Regions from separate parts of the Amycolatopsis sp. NPDC101161 genome, predicted to be linked through region 1. Evidence: riboswitches for the same ligand, from Rfam matches in the RefSeq annotation. Region 1 holds a riboswitch; each other region holds the start of a gene.
The links. Region 1 has a riboswitch for S-adenosylmethionine ahead of ACIRSS_RS15490 (methionine ABC transporter ATP-binding protein). Riboswitches for the same ligand answer to the same signal wherever they lie in the genome.
Positions count from the first base shown of each region.

Region 2: another riboswitch for S-adenosylmethionine. It lies ahead of ACIRSS_RS41730 (aminotransferase class V-fold PLP-dependent enzyme); the one in region 1 lies ahead of ACIRSS_RS15490 (methionine ABC transporter ATP-binding protein).
Region 3: another riboswitch for S-adenosylmethionine. It lies ahead of thrC (threonine synthase); the one in region 1 lies ahead of ACIRSS_RS15490 (methionine ABC transporter ATP-binding protein).

Region 1 covers NZ_JBIWPI010000002.1:913,315-919,932, forward strand. The annotation lists gene ACIRSS_RS15475 (fatty acyl-AMP ligase) at 1-587, opposite strand, end outside; gene ACIRSS_RS15480 (ABC-F family ATP-binding cassette domain-containing protein) at 643-2,406, opposite strand; gene ACIRSS_RS15485 (4-(cytidine 5'-diphospho)-2-C-methyl-D-erythritol kinase) at 2,453-3,415, opposite strand; gene ACIRSS_RS15490 (methionine ABC transporter ATP-binding protein) at 3,486-4,496, opposite strand; SAM riboswitch class I at 4,706-4,796, opposite strand; gene rsmA (16S rRNA (adenine(1518)-N(6)/adenine(1519)-N(6))-dimethyltransferase RsmA) at 4,935-5,771, opposite strand; gene ACIRSS_RS15500 (hypothetical protein) at 5,781-6,119, opposite strand; gene ACIRSS_RS15505 (transglycosylase family protein) at 6,188-6,618, opposite strand, start outside.
Region 2 covers NZ_JBIWPI010000006.1:752,708-759,325, reverse strand. The annotation lists gene ACIRSS_RS41750 (RluA family pseudouridine synthase) at 1-533, opposite strand, end outside; gene lspA (signal peptidase II) at 530-1,174, opposite strand; gene ACIRSS_RS41740 (hypothetical protein) at 1,198-1,329, opposite strand; gene ACIRSS_RS41735 (hypothetical protein) at 1,689-2,288, opposite strand; gene ACIRSS_RS41730 (aminotransferase class V-fold PLP-dependent enzyme) at 2,305-3,663, opposite strand; SAM riboswitch class IV at 3,701-3,815, opposite strand; gene ACIRSS_RS41725 (M23 family metallopeptidase) at 3,898-4,548, opposite strand; gene ACIRSS_RS41720 (potassium/proton antiporter) at 4,956-6,434, opposite strand; gene ACIRSS_RS41715 (ArsR/SmtB family transcription factor) at 6,530-6,618, opposite strand, start outside.
Region 3 covers NZ_JBIWPI010000006.1:282,780-289,397, reverse strand. The annotation lists gene ACIRSS_RS39830 (DMT family transporter) at 1-814, opposite strand, end outside; gene rpsT (30S ribosomal protein S20) at 1,145-1,405, shown strand; gene holA (DNA polymerase III subunit delta) at 1,654-2,634, opposite strand; SAM riboswitch class I at 2,771-2,904, shown strand; gene thrC (threonine synthase) at 2,918-4,183, shown strand; gene ACIRSS_RS39810 (DUF4231 domain-containing protein) at 4,297-4,785, shown strand; gene ACIRSS_RS39805 (ComEC/Rec2 family competence protein) at 4,791-6,618, opposite strand, start outside.

The DNA of each region.
Region 1 (6,618 bases):
TCGAAGTCGAACTCCGCGCGGTCGACCATGGCTTTGACGTTGGAGTACAGGTTCCCGTAGGTGATCCGCACGGCCTTGGGGTCGGCGGTCGACCCGCTGGTCAGCTGCAGGAGCGCGGTCTCGCTCTCATCGGTGACGACGACGTCCGCCAGCGGCTCGGCCTTCGTGAGGTCCGTGATGAGCTTGAACCCGATGCCCTTTTCTTCGAGCACGGGAGCGAGCTGGTCGAACGGCTCGCCGAGCAGCACGAGGTCCGACCCGATCATCCCGAGGACGCGCACGGTGTCCTCGGCCCATTCGGCGAGATCGGTGCGCGGGGTGGGCTGGTGCAGCATGGTGACGCTGCCCCCGGCCAGCCAGACGGCCTGCACGGTGGGAGCGATCAACACGGGCGCGGCGGCGAGCACGCCGACCGCGGTGCCCCGCTCGAACCCACCGGCGACGAGCCCCCCGGCGATCCGCCGGGCTTCTTCGTGCACCTCGGCCCACGTCCGCCGGACGGGTTCCTTGGGTTCCCCGGTGACCATGCCACGCTGCTGACCCCGCCCCGCCGCGGTGGCGACGAGCGTGTCCACGAACCTGCTCATGGGGCAGACATTACTGGCAGGCGTTGACCATCGCGTGTCAGCAGGTCGACATGTGTCACTCCAGCAGCTCGGACGTCTCCAGCCAGCGGCCTTCGACGTCCTCGATCTCGCCCTGGACGCCCTTCAGCTCCGCGTTCAGCTCCATCAGCTTCGCCGGATCCGTCGCCGCCTCCAGCAGCGACGCGTGGAGCTTCTCCTCCTTCGCGTGCAGCTGGTCCAGCTTGCGCTCCAGCCGGCTCAGCTCCTTCTGCGCCGCGCGCAGATCCGCCGCCGACTTCTTCGCCTCGGCCTTCTCCGCGGACGGCGCCGGGCCCGCGGCCGGCTGGGCGGCCGCGCGGCGGTTCAGGTACTCCTCGATCCCGCCCGGCAAGTGGGTGATCCGGCCGTCGCCGAACAGGGCGACGATCGTGTCGCACACCCTTTCCACCAGGTAGCGGTCGTGCGAGACCACGACCATCGTGCCCGGCCAGCCGTCGAGGAGGTCCTCCAGCTGCTGGAGCGTGTCGATGTCCAGGTCGTTCGTCGGCTCGTCGAGCAGCAGGACGTTCGGCTCGGCCATCAGCAGCCGGCACAGCTGCAGCCGGCGGCGCTCGCCGCCGGACAGGTCGCCGACCGGGGTCCACTGGCGGGCCTGCGGGAAGCCGAGCTTCTCGCCCAGCTGCGACGCCGTCATCTCCTGCTTGCCGAACACCACGCGCCCGGCCACCTGCTCGATCGCCTGCAGCACGCGCAGGTCGCCCGGCAGGTCGTCGAGCTCCTGGCGCAGGTGCGCGAGCGCCACCGTCTTGCCTTCGATCCGGCGGCCGGTCGAGCCCTCGACGTCGCCGCCGAGCAGCTTCAGCAGCGACGTCTTGCCCGAGCCGTTCACCCCGACCAGGCCGATCCGGTCGCCCGGGCCGATCCGCCAGGTGACGTGGTCGAGCAGCGTCCGCTCGCCCACCTGGTACGTCGTGTCCTCCAGCTCCAGCACGGTCTTGCCGAGCCGGCGCTTCGCGAACGCCTGCAGCTCGACGGAGTCACGCGGCGGCGGCACGTCGGCGATCAGCGCTTCGGCCGCCTCGATGCGGTAGCGCGGCTTAGACGAGCGCGCCTGCGGGCCGCGGCGCAGCCACGCCAGCTCCTTGCGGGCCAGGTTCTGCCGCTTCTCCTCGGCCGTCGCGGCCAGTCGCGCCCGCTCGGCGCGCGCGAAGATCCAGTCCGCGTAACCGCCTTCGTACTGCTCGACGCGGCCGTTCGCGACCTCCCACGTCAGCGTCGCGACCGTGTCGAGGAACCACCGGTCGTGCGTGACGACCACGACGGCGATCCGGCGCGCGAGCAGGTGGTCGGCGAGCCAGCGGACACCTTCGACGTCCAGGTGGTTGGTCGGCTCGTCCAGCACGACCAGGTCGAGCTCGCCGGTCAGCGCGGCGGCCAGGGACACCCGGCGCCGCTCGCCGCCGGAGAGGTTCGCGGTCGGCGTACCCAGCCCGATCGCGGTGATCCCGAGTCCGTCCACAATGGACCGGACGCGGGCGTCGGCCGCCCACTCGTGCTCGGCGCCGTAGCGTTCCAGGACGACGTCGCCGACCGTGCTGTCCGCCGGCAGCTCGGTGCGCTGGGTGACGACGGCCATCCGCAGGCCGCCGACATGGCTCACCCGCCCGGAATCCGGCTCGGCGAGTCCGGAAAGGACTTCCAGCAGGGTGGTCTTGCCGCCACCGTTGAGGCCGACGACGCCGATGCGCTGCCCGGCCGCGACACCCAGCGACACGCCGTCCAGGAGCGGGCGAACCCCGTAGGACTTGCTCACCGCCTCCAGGTTGACCAGGTTGGCCATCCGCTCAGCCGTTCCTTTCCGAGAAGTAGAAATCCACAGTGGACGATCAGGCGTGCACCCGCGGCGGCGTCGGCCGGTTCGCGTCGTCGCCGCCGACGACGCGGGCGCCGGGCACCGGGCCGTGCGCCACCCGGACCGTGCGGCACACCCCCGCTCCCGACAGCTCGGCGGCGACCTCGACCGCCGACTGCGCGTCTTCGCAGAGGAACGCGCACGTCGGGCCGGAACCGGAGACCGTGCCGGCGAGCGCACCCGCGTTGACGCCGGCGCGCAGCGTGCGGCGCAGGCCCGGCCGCAGCGAGACCGCCGCGGCCTGCAAGTCGTTGCCCAGCAGCAGCGCCAGCTGGCGCGGGTCGCCCGAGGCCAGCGCCTCGACGACCGGGGTGTGCGAGCCGATCCGCGGCGGGTTGCCGTCCGCGCGCAGCCGGTCGAGCTCGCCGAACACCTTCGGCGTCGAGAGGCCGCGCTCGTCGAAGGCGAGCACCCAGTGGAAGGTGTGCCGCGACAGCACCGGGACGAGCCGCTCGCCGCGCCCGGTGCCCAGCGCGGTGCCGCCGTAGAGCGCGAACGGGACGTCGCTGCCCAGGCCCGCGGCGATCTCCGCGAGCTCGTCGCGCGTGACGTCGAGGTTCCACAGGCTCGCCAGCCCGACGAGCGTCGCCGCCGCGTCCGCGCTGCCGCCCGCCATGCCGCCCGCGACCGGGATGCCCTTGCGCAGCACCACCCGGACCTTCGGGTCGCCGCTGCGGCCGACGTGCGCGGACAGCGCTTCGACCGCGCGCCACGCCAGGTTTTCGGGGCCGGTCGGGACCGTGCCCTCGCCCTCGCCGTAGATCTCCAGCCCCGGCTCTTCGGTGACGGCGACGGTCACTTCGTCGGTCAGCGACAGGGCCTGGAACACGGTCACCAGCTCGTGGTAACCGTCTTCGCGCAGGTCGTCGACCGCCAGGTGCAGGTTGACCTTGGCCGGGACCCGGACGGTGACTGGGGGCGGAACTACGGCGAGCACCCGACCAGCCTACGTGCCCGCGAAAACGCCCCGATGCGACGTGCGCATCGGGGCGTCTTCGACGTTTGGATCAGGCAGCCACGCCCTGCGGGCCGCGAGCGGTGTGCGTCACGTGGCCGCCGCGCTCGGCGACCCACGCGAGGGCCGCGTCGGCGCGCTCGCCGCGGACGCCCAGGCGGAAGCGGCCGACTGGGGTGTCGCCGATCCGGGTCAGGCCGCCGCCGATGGTGGCGAACTCGACGTCGAAGCGGCCCGCCGCCTCGGGCAGCAGCGCGCCGACCGACGCGAAGCCGACCAGCACGACGTCGACCGAGCGGTCGTAGCGCGCCGACTGCGCGCGGGTGGTCTCGATGGCGGGCAGCAGCGCCTGCGCGGTGCGGCTGGCCGGGTTCGAGATCAGGTCGAGCACCGTGCCGCGCTCGATGACCGTGCCGTCTTCGAGCACCGCGACGTCGTCGCAGACCCGGCGGACCACGCCGGCGTCCGGCGTCGTGATGACGACGGTGGTGCCCAGCTCGGAGCGGGCGCGGTCGAGCACGGTGAGCACCGAGCCGGCCTCCTCCGGGTCGATGCCGGCGGTCGGGTCGTCGGCCAGGAGCACGGCCGGCGCGGCCGCGAGGGCCTTGGCGACCGCGACGCGGCGGAGCTGACCCTCCGACAGCTCGCCCGGACGCTGCGTCGCGCGCTGCGTCAGGCCGACCAGGTCGAGCAGCGAGCCGACCCGGCTGCGGCGCTGCGGGCCGTCGACGCCGAGCTGCTCGAGCGGGGAAGCGATGTTGCCGGCGATGGTGCGCTCGGCGATCAGCTCCGGCTTGGTCGAGACAACACCCAGCTGACGGCGGATCTCGCGCAGGCGGCGGCCGTCGAGGGTGCCGGTGTTGAGGCCGTCGAGCCGGACGACGCCGCGGTCGGGGCGCTCCTGCAGCGCGATGCAACGGGCCAGGACGGACTTGCCGGACCCGGCCGGGCCGACCACGCCGAACAGCGAGCCGGCCTGGACGTCGACGCTCACGTCCCGCAGGGCGACGACCGAGTTTCCGTTGGTGGCAAAGGTTTTGGACAGGTTTTCGACGGTGATCACGAAGGCTCCAGAAAACGGGGTGCGCGCAGTGCGCGGCACCCGGCCGCAAGCAAAGTCCGTCCTGTGTGGACGGTGCGTGAAGAAGAGGTGGACCGGCTACGACAAGCTCAGTGGGAGCGTCGACATGCGGTCACGGAGCGGCGGCCTTCGTCGACAACGCGACGCCTGGTCAGGAGCAGGGGGCGAGCTACCCTCTTCATCGGAAACGGCCTCCATCGGTCCTGGCGGTAGCACCTGCCCTGTGGAGGGTGGTTGCTGCGACTTCGGCGAGCCAGGTCTCTCAGTCGCTCGGGATGGACGCTTCCGAGTAAAGCCGATCCCGAGGAGCGAAAGCAAGCCTGTTGGCCCAGATCACACGACTGGAGGTGTCCGAATCGCGAGATGGCACGGCAAGAGGCGTATTTTCACCGCGCCACGTTGACTTCCACTGTGGACCTGCTAACGCGCGGCGGCGAGCCGGGCGAAGTCCTGCACGTCCAGCTGCTCCCCGCGGGTCTTCGGGTCGATCCCGGCGGCCGCGAGCAGCTCGCCGGCCCGCTCGGCGGAGCCCGCCCAGCCGGCGAGCGCGGCGCGGAGGGTCTTCCTGCGTTGTGAGAAGGCGGCGTCGACGAGGCCGAAGAGCCGATCGCGGTCGTCCGACGCCGGAGCGTCACCGCGCTCGAAGGCGACGAGCGCCGAGTCGACGTTCGGCACCGGCCAGAACACCGAGCGCGGCACGGCGGCGACCTTGCGCGCGGGGCCGTACCAGGCGAGCTTGACGCTGGGGACGCCGTAGATCCGGCTGCCGGGGCCGGCGGCCATCCGGTCGGCGACCTCGGTCTGCACCATGACCAGGCCCTTGGTGAGCGAGGGCACCTCGGCGAGCAGGTGCAGCACGACCGGAACGGCGACGTTGTAGGGCAGGTTGGCGACGAGCGCGGTCGGCTCGCCCAGCTGCTCGCGCGTGACGCGCAGCGCATCGGCGCCGACGACGGTCAGCCGGTCCGCGGCTTCGGGGCCGCGTTCGGCGACGGTCTTGGGCAGCCGCTCGGCGAGCTTGGGATCGATCTCGACGGCGACGACCCGCGCGCCGGTGGCGAGCAGCCCGAGGGTCAGCGAACCGAGCCCGGGCCCGACCTCGAGGACGACGTCGCCCTGGCCGACGCCCGCGAGCTCGACGATCCGCCGGACGGTGTTGGGATCGTGCACGAAGTTCTGCCCGAGCTTCTTGGTCGGCCGCACGTCGAGTTCGGCCGCCAGCCCGCGGATTTCGGCCGGTCCCAGCAGTTCAACCACCGGGTGAGCTTACCGATCGTGGTCGGGCAGCACCGCGAGGGCGGCGGTGGCCAGCTCGCGCACGCGCTGCCAGTCGGGTTCGGCCACGAGGGCTTCGACTTCCCAGAGGTGCGCGTTGGCTTCGCCGCTCATGCGGGCGAGCAGGCGGTCCAGCTCGGCGAGGACCGGCGCGGCGTCACCGTGCCACGAAGCGAGGTCCTCGTAGAAGTCGTCGAACTCGGTCGCCAACTCGTCGGCGAGGCCGAGGCCGTTCTCGCGCAGCCACGCCCGCTGCTCCTCGGCGGGACGCGTCAGCCGGGTCAGCGCCTCGCGGAAGTACTCGAGCTTGCGGCGCTGGTAGTCCTCCACGGCCCCAGTGTGCCCGAAACGCGAAACGGCCCCCGTCCACGAGGGACGAGGGCCGTTTTGCGAAAAGGTCAGGCCTTCTTGCCGCAGACCGGCCAGGCGCTGTAGCTGCCGCCGCGGGCGTCGCGGACCTTCTCGGCGATCGCGATCTGCTGCTCACGCGACGCCTGGCTCGGCAGGCTCGCGTACGCGTCGCCGCCGTAGGCGTCCCACGTGCGCTTGTCGAACTGGAGGCCGCCGTAGTAGCCGTTGCCCGTGTTGATGGCCCAGTTGCCACCCGACTCGCACTGCGCGATGCGGTCCCACACGGAGCCGTCGCCGATGTCCGGCGTCGGGGCCTGCTTGGTGCCGACGTGGATGATCTTCGGCTTCGGCTGGGTGATGACCTGCTCGGAGACGCTCTCGCGGGAGACCTCTTTGCCGTTCTTCTGCGTGACCTTGTAGGTCACCATCTTCTCGCCCGGCGTGCCCGGGTCCTCGACCGAGGTCTTGCCCTTGGCGA
Region 2 (6,618 bases), on a different contig from region 1:
TGGCCCTGGACGATCGCGTGGTAGCCCTTGTCGACCGTGCGCTCCTTGAACGCGCGCTTCAGCACGGTGTACGCGTGCTCGCTCTTGGCCACCACCATCACGCCGGTGGTGCCCGCGTCGAGCCGGTGCACGACGCCCTGGCGCTCGGCCGCGCCCGAGGTCGCGATGCGCAGGCCGGCCGCGGCGAGGCCGCCGACGACGGTCGGTCCGGTCCAGCCCGGGCTCGGGTGCACGGCGACGCCGACCGGCTTCGAGATCACGACGATGTCGTCGTCGTCGTGCAGGATCTGCATGCCCTCGACCGGCTGCGCGACGACCTCGACGGGGTTCGCGGGCTCCGGCAGGGTGATCTCCAGCAGGCCGCCCCCGGAGAGCCGGTCGGACTTGCCCGCGGGACGGCCGTCGAGCAGCACGTCCCCGGATTCGGCGAGCTCCGCGACGACGGTCCGCGACAGGCCGAGCAGCTTGGCGAGGCCGGCGTCGACCCGCATCCCGTCGAGCCCGTCGGGCACCGGGAGCATCCGCGAGCTCACGCCTGCTCCTCCTGCTGCTCCGGCGCTTCGGCCTTCTTCTTGTCCTTGGTCGACGTGCCGTCGTAGTCCTTGCCCAGCAGGGAAAGCAGCACGATCAGCGCGCCGCCGACGCAGATCGCCGAGTCGGCGATGTTGAAGATCGCGAAGCCCTTGCCGTTCGGGGCGAACGCCGAGATGAAGTCGACGACGTGGCCCTGCAGCCCGCCGGGCGCGCGGAAGATGCGGTCGGTGAGGTTGCCGGTCGCGCCGGCGAGCACCAGGCCGAGGCCGATGGCCCAGCCGATCGAGCGCAGCCGCCGCGACAGCCAGATGATCGCGACGACGACGGCGAGGGCGACCAGCGCGAGCACCCACGTCATGCCGGTGGCCATCGAGAAGGCGGCACCCGGGTTGCGGATCACCTGCAGGTAGATCAGCCCGCCGAGGATCCGGACCGGCTCCTTGCCTTCGAGGTTGGCGGCGACCAGGTTCTTCGTCACCAGGTCGATCGCCCAGAACACGACGGCGACCGCGAACACCCAGCCCACGCGCCGCTTCGGCAGCGGCGTCGCCGGCTCTTCCGGCGTCTCCTGCACGGTCTCGGGCGCCACCTCGGCGGCTGCGTCGGTGTCGGGCTCGGAGTGGCTGGGCTCGGTGCTCACCGCACCATTGTCCACGGTGCTGGTCAGGCCGTGTCGGCGGCGGTGACCGGCCCGCGCGGCAGCACGGCGAACAGCAGGCCCGCCGCCATCAGCGCACCCCCCGGCGGGGTCGGGAAAACCACCGTGACCAGGACGGACCCCGCATCGACGGCCACCAGGAACCGGCCGCGCCCGTACCCGGCCGGCACCAGGGGGCCGAGCGCGGCACGCCCGTCCCCGGGTAGCCGCAGCTCCAGCGCGCCGACCAGGTCGAGCAGCGGGACGGCCGCGCTCGAACCGGACGGCCTGCGGCGGCGTGCCCGCCGGGACTACCGGTACCGGCCCGCCACGGCGAGCACCACGCAGGCGAGCCGGCCGAGCGACCACGTCGGTGGCGGCGTCGATGCCCGAGAGCCGGTTGTCGGGGAGGCCGGTGCCCCGGGTCAGCTGGTGGCCCCGCGCGCGGTGTCCTTCGACACCAGCTCGACCGCCACCATCACCAGCCGTCCCGGGAACCAGGACCGCCGCGTCCCCGTCACGGCAGGGCCTCGCGCGCCGGGCGCAGGAGGGCGGCGAACGCCGCGGCGAGCAGGACGGCCGCCGAGCCGAGCACCCCCACCAGGTCCGCCGAGAGCACCACGGCGATCACCGCGAACGCCGCCGCGGCGAGCAGGACGAGCTTGCTGCGCTCGTACGCGGCGAGCACCAGCAGGCCGAGGGTGGCCAGCAGCGGGCCGCACAGCTCGTCGCCGAGCCGGAACTGCCACGACCCGACCAGGTCGAGCAGCGGCACGGCGAGCAGCGCGCCGAGCGTCCCGAGGACGAACCACCCGGTGCGGACGGGCCGCAGGGCGAGCGCGTACCAGATCGCCGTGCCGATCAGCACCACGCCGAGCGCGACCAGCCAGGCCACGCCCGTGGGCAGGCCTCGTCCCAGGGAGTAGAAGGCGTCCTGGGACAGCCATTGGGCGCGGCCGTACTGCGCCACCCCGGGCGGGGCCGCCGGCCTGAGGAGGAGGTTCGCGGACTGGTCTTCGGCCGGGCTGCGGCGCGACAGCAGCTGCAGCGCCACCATGCCGATCTGCGTCAGCCCGAGCAGGGCCAACGGAAACCAGAACCGCCGCTCTCTCCCCATCGGGCCAGGCTAGCGCTCAGCAGAACGGCGGCAGCTCACGCGGGTCGCCGACCGGGGCCCAGCGGCCGTCCACCTTCGCGTACTCCCAGCGGGCCCCGCGCGCGACGATCTGGCGCAGCGCCCGCACCACGCGGTCGACGTGCTCCTCGGTGCTGCCGAGGCCGAGGCTGACGCGGATGGCCTGCTGCCCGGTGCCGCCGGTGACGCCGATCAGGCGCTTGGCGGCGATGTGGGCGCAGAAGGCGCCGTCGCGGACGCCGATGCCGTACTCCGCCGACAGCACCGCGGCGACCCAGCCCGGGTCGAAGCCGTCGACGACGAAGCTGACCGTGCCGACGCGGTCGACCGGCGCGGCGAACAGCCGCAGCTCGGCGCAGCCCGGGATGCCTTCGAGTCCCTTGCGCAGCCGGGCGAGCAGGGTCTGCTCGTGGTTTTCGATCGCGGCCCAGTTTTCGCCGAGGGTTTCGCACGCGACGCCGAGCGCGTAGACGCCGACGGTGTTGGGCGAGCCGGCTTCGTGGCGCTCGGGCCCGGTGTTCCAGACGACGGCGTCCTCGGTGACGAGCTTGGTCGCGCCGCCGCCGGCGAGGTACGGCCGGGCGGCGCGCAGCCAGTCGGCGCGCCCGATCAGGGCGCCCGCACCGAATGGCGCGTAGAGCTTGTGGCCGGACAGCGCGACGTAGTCGACGTCCAGGTCCTTGATCGAGATCCGGCGGTGCGGGGCGAGCTGGGCGGCGTCGAGCGCGATGCGCGCGCCGTGCCTGCGCGCCACGGCGGCGATTTCGGCGACGGGGAGCAGCTCACCGGTCACATTGGACGCTCCGGTGACGACGACCAATCGCGGTCCCTGCGGTGCATCCGCGAGGGCTTCGTCCACAGCGGACACTGCCGCGAGGCGGGTGCGCGGGGTCGGGATCCGCCGGACGTTCGGGCCCTGCCACGGCAGCAGCGCGGCGTGGTGCTCGGTGTCGAAGACGACCACCGTCGTGTGCCGCGGCAGGCTGCGGGCGAGCAGGTTGAAGGAGTCGGTGGTGTTGCGGGTGAACACGACGGTGTCGGTCCGGCGGGCGTCGACGAAGCGGCGCAGGACGTCGCGGGTGCGTTCGTAGAGCTTGGTGGAGACCTGGGAGGCGAAGCCGGCACCGCGGTGGACGCTGGCGTACCAGGGCAGGAATTCGTCGACCTTCGCGCGGACGGCGTCGAGACAGGGGGCGCTCGCGGCGTGGTCGAGGTTGGCGTAGCCGATTGCCTCGCCGGTGACGAGCGGGACGCGCAGGGCGGCCCCCGCGACGGTCGGGATGTCTTGCGTGACAACGGTTTTCGCGGTGACGGCAGCCAGGGTGGTCGTGCTGGTGCGGTCGATGGCGAGAGTCATCGGTGCCTCCTCGGCGGTCCGGGGGACCCCGGCGAGGGGCCCGCGCTTGCCCGTCGCACGGCGCGACCGGCCCGGTCTTCACCCGGGGCACCCCACCGCGGTAGGAGGGTTGCCGGCCAGCAAGCCGGGGCTTCGCGCTGGCACTCATGACCTGAGCCCGAAGGTAACCGAGAACGCGGCCGGCGGCCAACCCCCGCCTCACATTCTGAGACGCCGCTCACACACCGTGAGGCCTCAGAGCTTGGCGCGGAAGCGTCCGGGGAGCTGCGTCACGGCGTTGTCCGCGAGGTGCGTCGCGGTGCCGGTGTACTGCTCGGCTCCCGCGGTGAAGCGCCAGCCGCCGATGGTCTTGCCGTCGACGGGTTCGCCATCGGCCTGGGCGACGGCCGTCGAGACCTCCGCGAAGGACTTGCCGTCCCAGTTCGCGGCCTCGGGCACGGTCCAGAGCGTGAAGTGCACGTGGGCGCCGGTGCTGCTGCCACCGCACGGGAGCGCGTTCCCGGTCGACCCGAGGACGGCCCCGGCCTCGACGTGCTCACCGTCGGTGACCTTGATGCCTTCCATGTGGTAGTACCCGGTCCGCCAGCCGCCGGCGTGGTCGATGGTGACCCAGTCGCCGCCGGCGCAGTGCTGCAGGTGGACGGTCCCGGCCAGAGGGGCGCGCACGGTCCGGTCGGCCGGACTGAAGTCGATCGCGTTCTTGACGCCGGTGCTGCCGTCGTCGGAGTGGATGCCCGCGGAGTAGACCTGCTGACCGGCCTTGAACGGCAGGGCGAGAGCCGGGAAGGGAGCCACTTCGGCGATCGCGGCCGGCGCGCCGAGCAGGCCGAGGGCCGCGGTCATCGCGACGGCGAGGACCGTCCGGCGAGTGTGCAGTTTTGTCACCGTGCGTACTCCTTTGGCTTAACGCTCACCCATTCGAACTAACCGGATCGGGCGGAGAGTAGGCCAAAGGTTGGATCATTGGGAAGATTCCGGACGGGGAAGATCACCCTTGCGGGAAAAGATCACCAGGTCGGCGGGGAGAGTGGACAGGGACCGGACAAAGCGCGGTTCAGGGGGCCGCGCGGGAGGGGGCGGGCTGGCGCGCTTGGCGGGCCAGATCATGCGGCTGGGCTGGGCTGGCTGGGCTGGGCAGCCACAGCCAACAGCGCCGACTCGCTCCCAACGGCCCAGCTCGCTGCCTTGCCGACCGCGTCGCGCGGCCCGAGCACCGCCTCACCCCAACGGCAGCTCGCATCCAGCGACGGATTCGTCCGATCGGTCACAGCGCGGCCACGACCACGAACGGGTTAGCGCCCCGACTCGCCCCGCCACCTGGCCAGCCGGCCCGCCCGGTCCACCGCTCGCAGCCGGCGCTCGACCGCGTCGCGGACCACCGTGGTCGTCACCACCAGCAGCTGGTCGTTCTCCTGCAGCCGGCTCGTCTTCTGGGGCGTGAAACCCGCGCCCTCGCGGACGACCAGGCTGACCGTCGCCCCCGTCGGCAGCCTCAGCTCCGACAAGTACACGCCGTGCAGCTTCGACCCGCGCTGGATGCGGACCTGCAGCAGCTCCGCGCCCAGCTCGTCCAGCGGTGCGGAGTCGACCTCGACCTCGTGCGGCTCGGACTTCGTCGCCAGCCCCAGCTTGCGGCCCAGCGGCCCGAGCGTCGCCCCCTGGACCAGCGTCAGCACGATGACCAGCACGAACACCGCGTCGACCAGCCGTTGCGCGCCCGGCAACCCTCGTGACAGCGGGATCATCGCCAGCACGATCGGCACCGCGCCGCGCAGGCCGGCCCACGACAGGAACGCCTGTTCCCGCCACGGCAGCCGGAACGGCAGCACCGAGAGCACCACCGAGATCGGCCGGGCCAGCAGCAGCACGACGGCGCCGGCGACCAGGCCCGGGACCAGCGTCTCGAGCAGCCGGCTCGGCGACGCGAACAGCCCGAGCAGCACGAACAGCCCGATCTGCGCCAGCCAGCCGAGCCCCTCGGCGAACGACAGCGTGTCCGACCGGTGCGGCAGCCGCGCGTTGCCCAGCACCAGCGCGGCGACGTACGTGGCGAGCAGCCCGGACGCGTGCGCCAGCTGGCCGGACGAGTACGCGACCACGCAGACCGCGATCGTCGCGAGCGGGTAGAGCCCGGTCGCCGGCAGCGCGGCCCGGCGCAGCGCGATCCCGCCGAGCCAGCCGAAGGCGAGCCCGATCGCCAGGCCCGCGCCCAGCTCGTAGACGACCAGCAGCGGCAGCGTCCAGTCCACAGTGGTGCCTTCGGCCAGCACGACGACCGCGATGTACGCCGGTGCGTCGTTGACGCCCGACTCCAGCTCCAGTGCCCCGACCAGGCGTTTGCCGATCCCGGCCGTGCGCAGCACCGAGAACACCGCCGCCGCGTCGGTCGAAGCGAGCACCGCGCCCCACAGCAGGGCGAACCGCCAGTCGAGGCCGAGCAGGAAGTGCAGCGCCGCGCCGGTGACCGCGACGCTCACCACGACGGCCACTGTGGACAGTGCGATTCCCAGGCCCAGCGCGGGTTTCACGGCCGACCAGCGCGTCGTCAACCCGCCTTCGGCGAGGATCATGACGAGCGCGGCGAGGCCGAGCGACTGGGTCAGCTCGGGGTTGTCGAACCGGATGCCGAAGCCGGCTTCGCCGAGCACCACGCCGATCCCGAGGTACAGCAGCAGCGACGGCAGGCCGAGCCGGATGGAGACGCGCACGGCGAGCACGGACGCGAGCAGCACGACGCCGCCGACGCCGAGCAGCACGGGGAGCTGGTCCATGCCGCCTCCCTCCGAGTGCCGTGGGCACTCAGAATAGTGAAGCGGGAGGGTTAACTCGTTCGTGTACCGCCGGCCCGAGTCGGACACCCGGTGTGTTAAGGCCCATCCAGCGCCGCGAGATCGACGCCCAGCGCAGCGAACGGCTCGGCGGCGCTCGGGTGCACCTTCACGGCGCGGTGGCCGT
Region 3 (6,618 bases), on a different contig from region 1:
CGAGCCGCCGGACGGCGTCGCGCTCGCCCAGCACCAGCCACGCGGCGACGCCGCCGAGCACGATGCTCAGCTCGCGCGCCGGCGCGACCAGGCTGACCGGCGCCATCGTGAGGGCGAACAGCACGAGGATGTAGGCGACCGGCGACAGCAGCCCGACGAGCAGCACCTCCCGGCGGTGCACGCGCCAGACGCGGCCGACCTCGGCGCGCCCGGCCAGGGCGCCGGGCACGAGCATCAGGCTCTGCAGGATCGAGCCGAGGCCGAAGTAGACGACCGGGGGCACGCGGAGGCCGGTCACCGAGTGCGCGTCCCAGAGGGTGTAGCCGGCAATGACGGCGCCGGTCAGCAGGCCGTAGAAGATCCCGGCCTTCACCGCTTGGGGGTCTTCCGCCTTGCGGCCGGTGCTGATCACCAGCACGCCGGCCACGACCAGGAACGCGCCGAGCAGGCCGAGCCACCCGGGCCGTTCGCCGAGCACCAGGACGGCGGCCAGCACCGACAGCAGCGGGCCGGTGCCCCGCGCGACCGGGTAGACGACGGACAGGTCTCCGACGCGGTACCCGCGCTGCAGGACGATGCCGTAGGCGATGTGCAGCAGGGACGTGACGACCGCGGCGAGCAGCCAGCTCCACTGTGGACGGTCGGCTTCGACGACGAGCTGCACGACGGTGATCGGCAGCAGCACGACGGCGCCGACGGTGTAGTAGAGCCAGACGAACTGGGTGCCACCGGAGGAGATCCGCTTGGCGGCGAGGTTCCAGGCCGCGTGCACGACGGCGGCGACGAGGACGAGGGACAAAGCGGTGGTGTTCACGGGACCCCTTACGGGTTTTCGCGCGCGCGAAAACCGGGTCCTCCAGGCTTTTGCCCCGTCAGATGAACGACCGGCCGTCCGGGCCCGCCGATGGTGCCGCTCGGACCAGGCCCACCGGTCCTGGTTGTGTCGAGCGGGTGCGGCGGACCGGCGACGGAACCCTAGGCACTGCCGTCACCCACCGTACTCCCGGCTCCGGACGCCCGCGGCCCGGCTGTTAGAGTGGTCGCTCGCTGCCCGTGCGGCATTCCGTCATGGAGGAAACCCGCTCCTCGAGTGGGGCCACTTCAGCGCGGCGGCGATCTCACCGAGTGAAACAGGAGTTGCCCTATGGCCAACATCAAGTCGCAGATCAAGCGCATCACGACGAACGAGAAGGCGCGTCAGCGCAACCAGGCGATCCGGTCCTCGGTGAAGACCGCGATCCGCAAGGTCCGCGAAGCCGCGGAGGCCGGCGACAAGGCCAAGGCCGTCGAGCTGCAGCGCGACGCCGCCCAGAAGCTGGACAAGGCCGTCTCGAAGGGCGTCATCCACGCCAACCAGGCCGCCAACAAGAAGTCGGCGCTGGCCAAGCGCGTCAACGCGCTCTGAGCTGGTTGATTTCCGAGAAGGCCCCGGCTTCGGCCGGGGCCTTCTTCGTGTCCGGGGTGCCTTCGCTCGGCCGCGAGGGAGTGCTGGTGAACGCGCCACTGGCGGCGGGTGGTCCGCCCGCCGCGGCGTTGAGCGCGAATCCAGCCGGTGCCGCGGAAGCCGCAGCGGCCGCGCGCAGGCTCTCGTGGCGGCCGCCCTCGCCGCGGCTCAGGTCACCGCCGCCGGCCGCCGCTCCACCTGCCCCGGGGTCAGCGGTCGCCCTTGGCGGCCGCCACCTCCAGGACTGCTCGCTCCAGTGCGTAACCCGGGTCCGCCGCCACGCCCTTGACCTCGGCGTTCAGCCTCGCCACCACGCGCATCGCCGTGGCGAGGCCGTCCTGGTTCCAGCCCCGCGACTGCCCCTGGGCCTTGCGGATCTTCCACGGCGGCATGCCCAGCTCGCCGGCCATCTGGTTCGGGTTGCCGCGGCCCGCGCCCGAGACCCGGGCGATCGTGCGGACCGCGTCGGCCAGGGCGTCCGCCACCAGGACGTGCGGAACGCCCAGCTGCATCGCCCAGCGCAGCGACTCCAGCGCCGCCGAGCGGTCGCCGCTCACCGCCTTCTCCGCGACCGCGAAGCCCGTCACGTCGGCGCGGCCACGGTGGTAGCGGCGGACCGCGTCGGCGTCGACCGTGCCGCCCGTGTCCGCCACCAGCTGGCTCGCCGCCGACGAGAGTTCTCGCAGGTCGGAGCCCACCGCGTCGATCAACGCGGCGACCCCCGCCGGGTCGATCTTGCCGCCCGCGCGGCGGATCTCGTGCCGCACGAACTGCTCGCGCTCGGCCGGCTTGGTCAGCTTCGGGCACTCCGTGACCTCGGCGCCGGCCTTCTTCAGCGCCGCGGGGAGCGACTTGCCCGCCTTGCTGCGGCCGCCGCCGGTGTGCACGACGACCAGCACGATGCCGTCCGCGGGGTCCTTCAGGTACGACGCGACGGCGTCGGCCAGCTCCTGCGAGATGTCCTGCGCCGACTCCAGGACGATCACGCGGCCCTCGCTGAACAGCGACGGGCTGACGAGTTCGGCCAGCTCGGGGGCTGTGAGTTCGGACACCCGGACGCGGGTCAGCTCGGCCGTCGCGTCGATCGCGCGGGCGGCGGCGAGCGTCTCGCGGACGGCCCGCTCGATCAGCAGTTCTTCCTCGCCCAGCACCAGGTGCAGCGGGGCGGGGGCGGTGGCTTGCGCGGTCACCCGAGGATCCTCTCACTTGCGGTGTCGTGCGCCCTCTCCGGTGATGTCGGGCGGCCGGCATGGCACAGCGTGAGCGCCATGTCGTACGGTGTCCTCGAGGCGGCGCGCTCGTTCGCGCGCACCGACAACCGAATACCGCTCATCCAGAGGGGCAGAGGGAACGGCCCGACGAAGCCCCGGCAACCGGCGTACAGCCTGTCATCCCGCGATCGCGGGGTAGCTGACGACCACGGTGCCAATTCCGGCCCGCTTCGGCGGGGCAGATGAGGAAAGGAACCTCGCGATGACCGCAACCCTCGGCACGACCTCCACCACGAAGACCCCGGATCTCGGTCCCGCCGTCGAACTGGTGTCGAAGGAAGAGGGTCACCGGCAGCCGCTCGCCCCGGAGTTCGTCTCCGCCGAGGACTTCTCGCCGCTCGAGGTCGCCTACGACTTCGGCCGCGTCCGCCGCGAAGACATCGAGGCCGGCCCCAAGAACATCTGGCGCTACAAGAAGCTCCTCCCGGTTCCGTCCAACGTCGAAGAGATCCCCAACACCGAGCCCGGCGCGACCCGGCTGATCCGCGCCGACCGCCTCGCCAAGGAACTCGGCCTCAAGCGCGTGTGGGTCAAGGACGACACCGGCAACCCGACGCACTCGTTCAAGGACCGCGTCGTCGCCGTCGCGCTGGCCGCGGCCCGCGAGTTCGGGTTCGAGGTGCTCGCGTGTCCGTCGACCGGCAACCTGGCCAACGCGACGGCCGCCGCCGCGGCCCGCGCCGGCTGGCGGTCGGTCGTGCTGATCCCCAAGACCCTCGAGCGCGCCAAGATCCTCACCACCGCGGTGTACGACGGCGACCTGATCGCCGTCGACGGCAACTACGACGACGTCAACCGCCTCGCCACCGAGCTGGCCGGTGAGCACCCGAAGTGGGCGTTCGTGAACGTGAACGTCCGGCCGTACTACTCCGAAGGCTCGAAGACGCTCGCCTACGAGGTCGCCGAGCAGCTCGGCTGGCGCATCCCGCCGCAGATCGTCGTGCCGATCGCCTCCGGTTCGCAGCTGACGAAGGTGGACAAGGGTTTCCGCGAGCTGGGCCAGCTCGGTCTCGTGGACGCCAGCCCGTACAAGGTGTTCGGCGCGCAGGCGACCGGCTGCTCGCCGGTGTCGGCCGCGTTCCGCGCCGGCCAGGACGTGGTCCAGCCGGTGAAGCCGGACACGATCGCCCGCTCGCTGGCGATCGGCAACCCGGCCGACGGCCCGTACGTCCTCGACATCGTCAACCGCACCGGCGGCGCGATCGAGGACGTCACCGACGAAGAGGTCGTCGAAGGCATCCGGCTGCTGGCCCGCACCGAGGGCATCTTCACCGAGACCGCCGGCGGGGTCACCGTGGCGACGGCGAAGAAGCTGGTCGAGACGGGCAAGCTCGACCCGGACGCCGAGACGGTCCTCCTGATCACCGGCGACGGCCTCAAGACCCTCGACGCGGTCGAGAACCACATCGGCCCGAAGGCGACCGTGCCGGCGTCCGCCGAGGCCGTGAACGAGGCGCTCGGCTACTGACGTCCACGCCGGGGGCAGCCGAGCGGCTTCCCCCGGCGAGTACCTCCTTTCGCGTTTCCCCGGACCGATAGGGTCGGCACCCCACGTGCCGGCTCGGTCCAGGAGGTTCGGAAATGCGGAATCTCGGCAAGCACTGGATGGTCACCGCCGAACGCGACGGCCAGGCCTTGCCGACGACCGTCGTCGCGAAGTGGCGGTGGTACAAGAAGGGCGCCCGGCGAGACCGGCTGAGGTACGGCGTGGTGGAAGTCGTCGCCCTCACCGGTTCCGCCGCGATCCCGGTGGCCGCCGCCGCCCACCTCGACTCGGTCGTCATCGCCGCCCTCGGCGCCGTCGTCCTGGTCGCGACCGGGATCCGGACCACCTTCGGCATGCACCAGAACTGGGTGGAGCACAGCCAGATCGGTTACGCGATCGAGCGTGAAGCCGCGTTGTTCCTCCATTCCGCACCGCCGTACGAAGGCACGGACGCGGTTCGGGTGCTGGTCGCACGGGTGGAGACCCTGGCCGACGAGGGCGGGCAACAGTGGGCTCGCCGCCGGATCACCTTCGAACGCGACCGCCAGGCCGCCGAAAGCGGCCGGAACCCCGCCGTGAAGTGACCCGCTCACCGGCGAGGCGGGGCTCGTGGCTCGCCTCGGCGGACTATCGCCGTTCCGGTGACCACCGCGGTGTCGCCGTCCACGTCGGTTCGGGTCACCAGGGCTCCCAACGCCGTCAGACTGTCCATTGTGGTCTTGCTGGGGTGGCCGTATGTGTTGCCCGCGCCCACACTGACCAACGCCACCCTCGGCGCCACCGCCGCGAGGAAAGTCGGCAACGAGTAGCGCGAACCGTGGTGTGGCACCTTCAACACCTCCGCTTTCAGATCACCGACGTCGGCCAGCAAGTCCGATTGGGCCGCCACTTCGACGTCGCCGGTCAGGAGCACTCGCCCGGCCGGGGTTTGCGCTCGCAGGACCACCGAACTGTTGTTGATCGTCGTGCCGTCCTGCGGGCCCGCCACGCGGGCCGGTACATAAGGCGGGCCGAGTACGTCGAGCGTCAAGCCGGGCCAGTTCATCCGCTCCCCCGGGTTCAGCTCCACCAACGGCACGTCCTGTTTCGCGGCCTCGGCCGCGACTTGGCGCCACGCCCAGTCCGGCGCCCGCCCCGGGCCGACGGCGACCGCGCCGACCGACCGGCCCTCGAAGACCGACGAGAGCCCGCCGATGTGGTCCGCGTGCAGGTGGCTCAGCACCAGCAACGGGATCCGCTCGACGGCCAGCCGGTGCAGGCACTCGTCCACCGGCCCGGGCTCGGGCCCGGTGTCCACGACGATGGCCCGTCCGGGCTCAGCCGTCGCCAGCACGACCGCGTCGCCCTGGCCGACGTCGCACTCGACCATCGCCCAGTCGCGTGGGGGCCACGCCGGTGCGAGCACCCGGACCGGCACGAACACCAGCAACGCGCCGACGACCAACATCGCCATGACCAGCCGCAGCCGTCGGTGCCGGGCGGCCAGCACCAGCACCACGAGCACCGCGGCGGCCAGCAGCCCACCCGTCCAGCCGCCAGGCCAGGCGACGACCGCGCCGGGTGCCCGGGAGCCGTGCCGCGCCACCGTGATCAGCCACCGCGCTTCCGGGTCGGCCAGGTGCACCAGGACCTTCCCGGCACCCGGCCACCACGGGCCGACCACCGTCGCCAGCACGCCGAGCACCGTCGCCGGGGCCACCACGGGTGCGGCGAGAACGTTGGTGAGCACCGAAACCAGGCTCACCGTGCCCGCCATGCCCGCGAGGACCGGCGCCGTCACCAGGAACGCCGCCAACGGGATCGCCAGCCCTTCGGCGAACCCCGGCGGGATGCCGCGGCGCACCAGCACGGCGGCCCAGCGGGGTGCGACCAGGACCAGCCCGGCCGTGGCGAACACCGACAGCGCGAACCCGAAGTCCGTGGCCATCGCCGGATCCGTCACCACCAGCACGCACACCGCGAACGCCAGCGCGGGGAGTGCCGAGCCACGCCGGCCCAGCGCCAACGCCAGCAACGCGACCGCCGCCATCACGCCCGCCCGCAGCACGCTCGGCTCCGGGCCGACCAGGACGAGGAACCCGGCCAGGCACGCACCGGCCGCGACCGCCGACGTCCGCGGCCCGACCCGAAGCAGGCGCAGCAGGAGCAAGACCGCGCCGCACGCCACGGCGAGGTTCCCCCCACTGACGGCCGTCAGGTGCGCGAGGCCGGCGGTGACGAACTCCTGCTCGACCCGCGGCGACAACCCGCTCGTGTCGCCCAGGACCAGGCCCGGCAGCAGGCCGGCGGGTTCGTCCGGCAGGACCTGGCACAGGTCGTGGAGTCCGGCGCGCAGCCCCGCCGCGGTCCGCTGCCACCACGGCGCCGGTCCGGGGTCGCCCGGCGGGCCGCGCACGGACAGAACTGCGGCGGTCAGG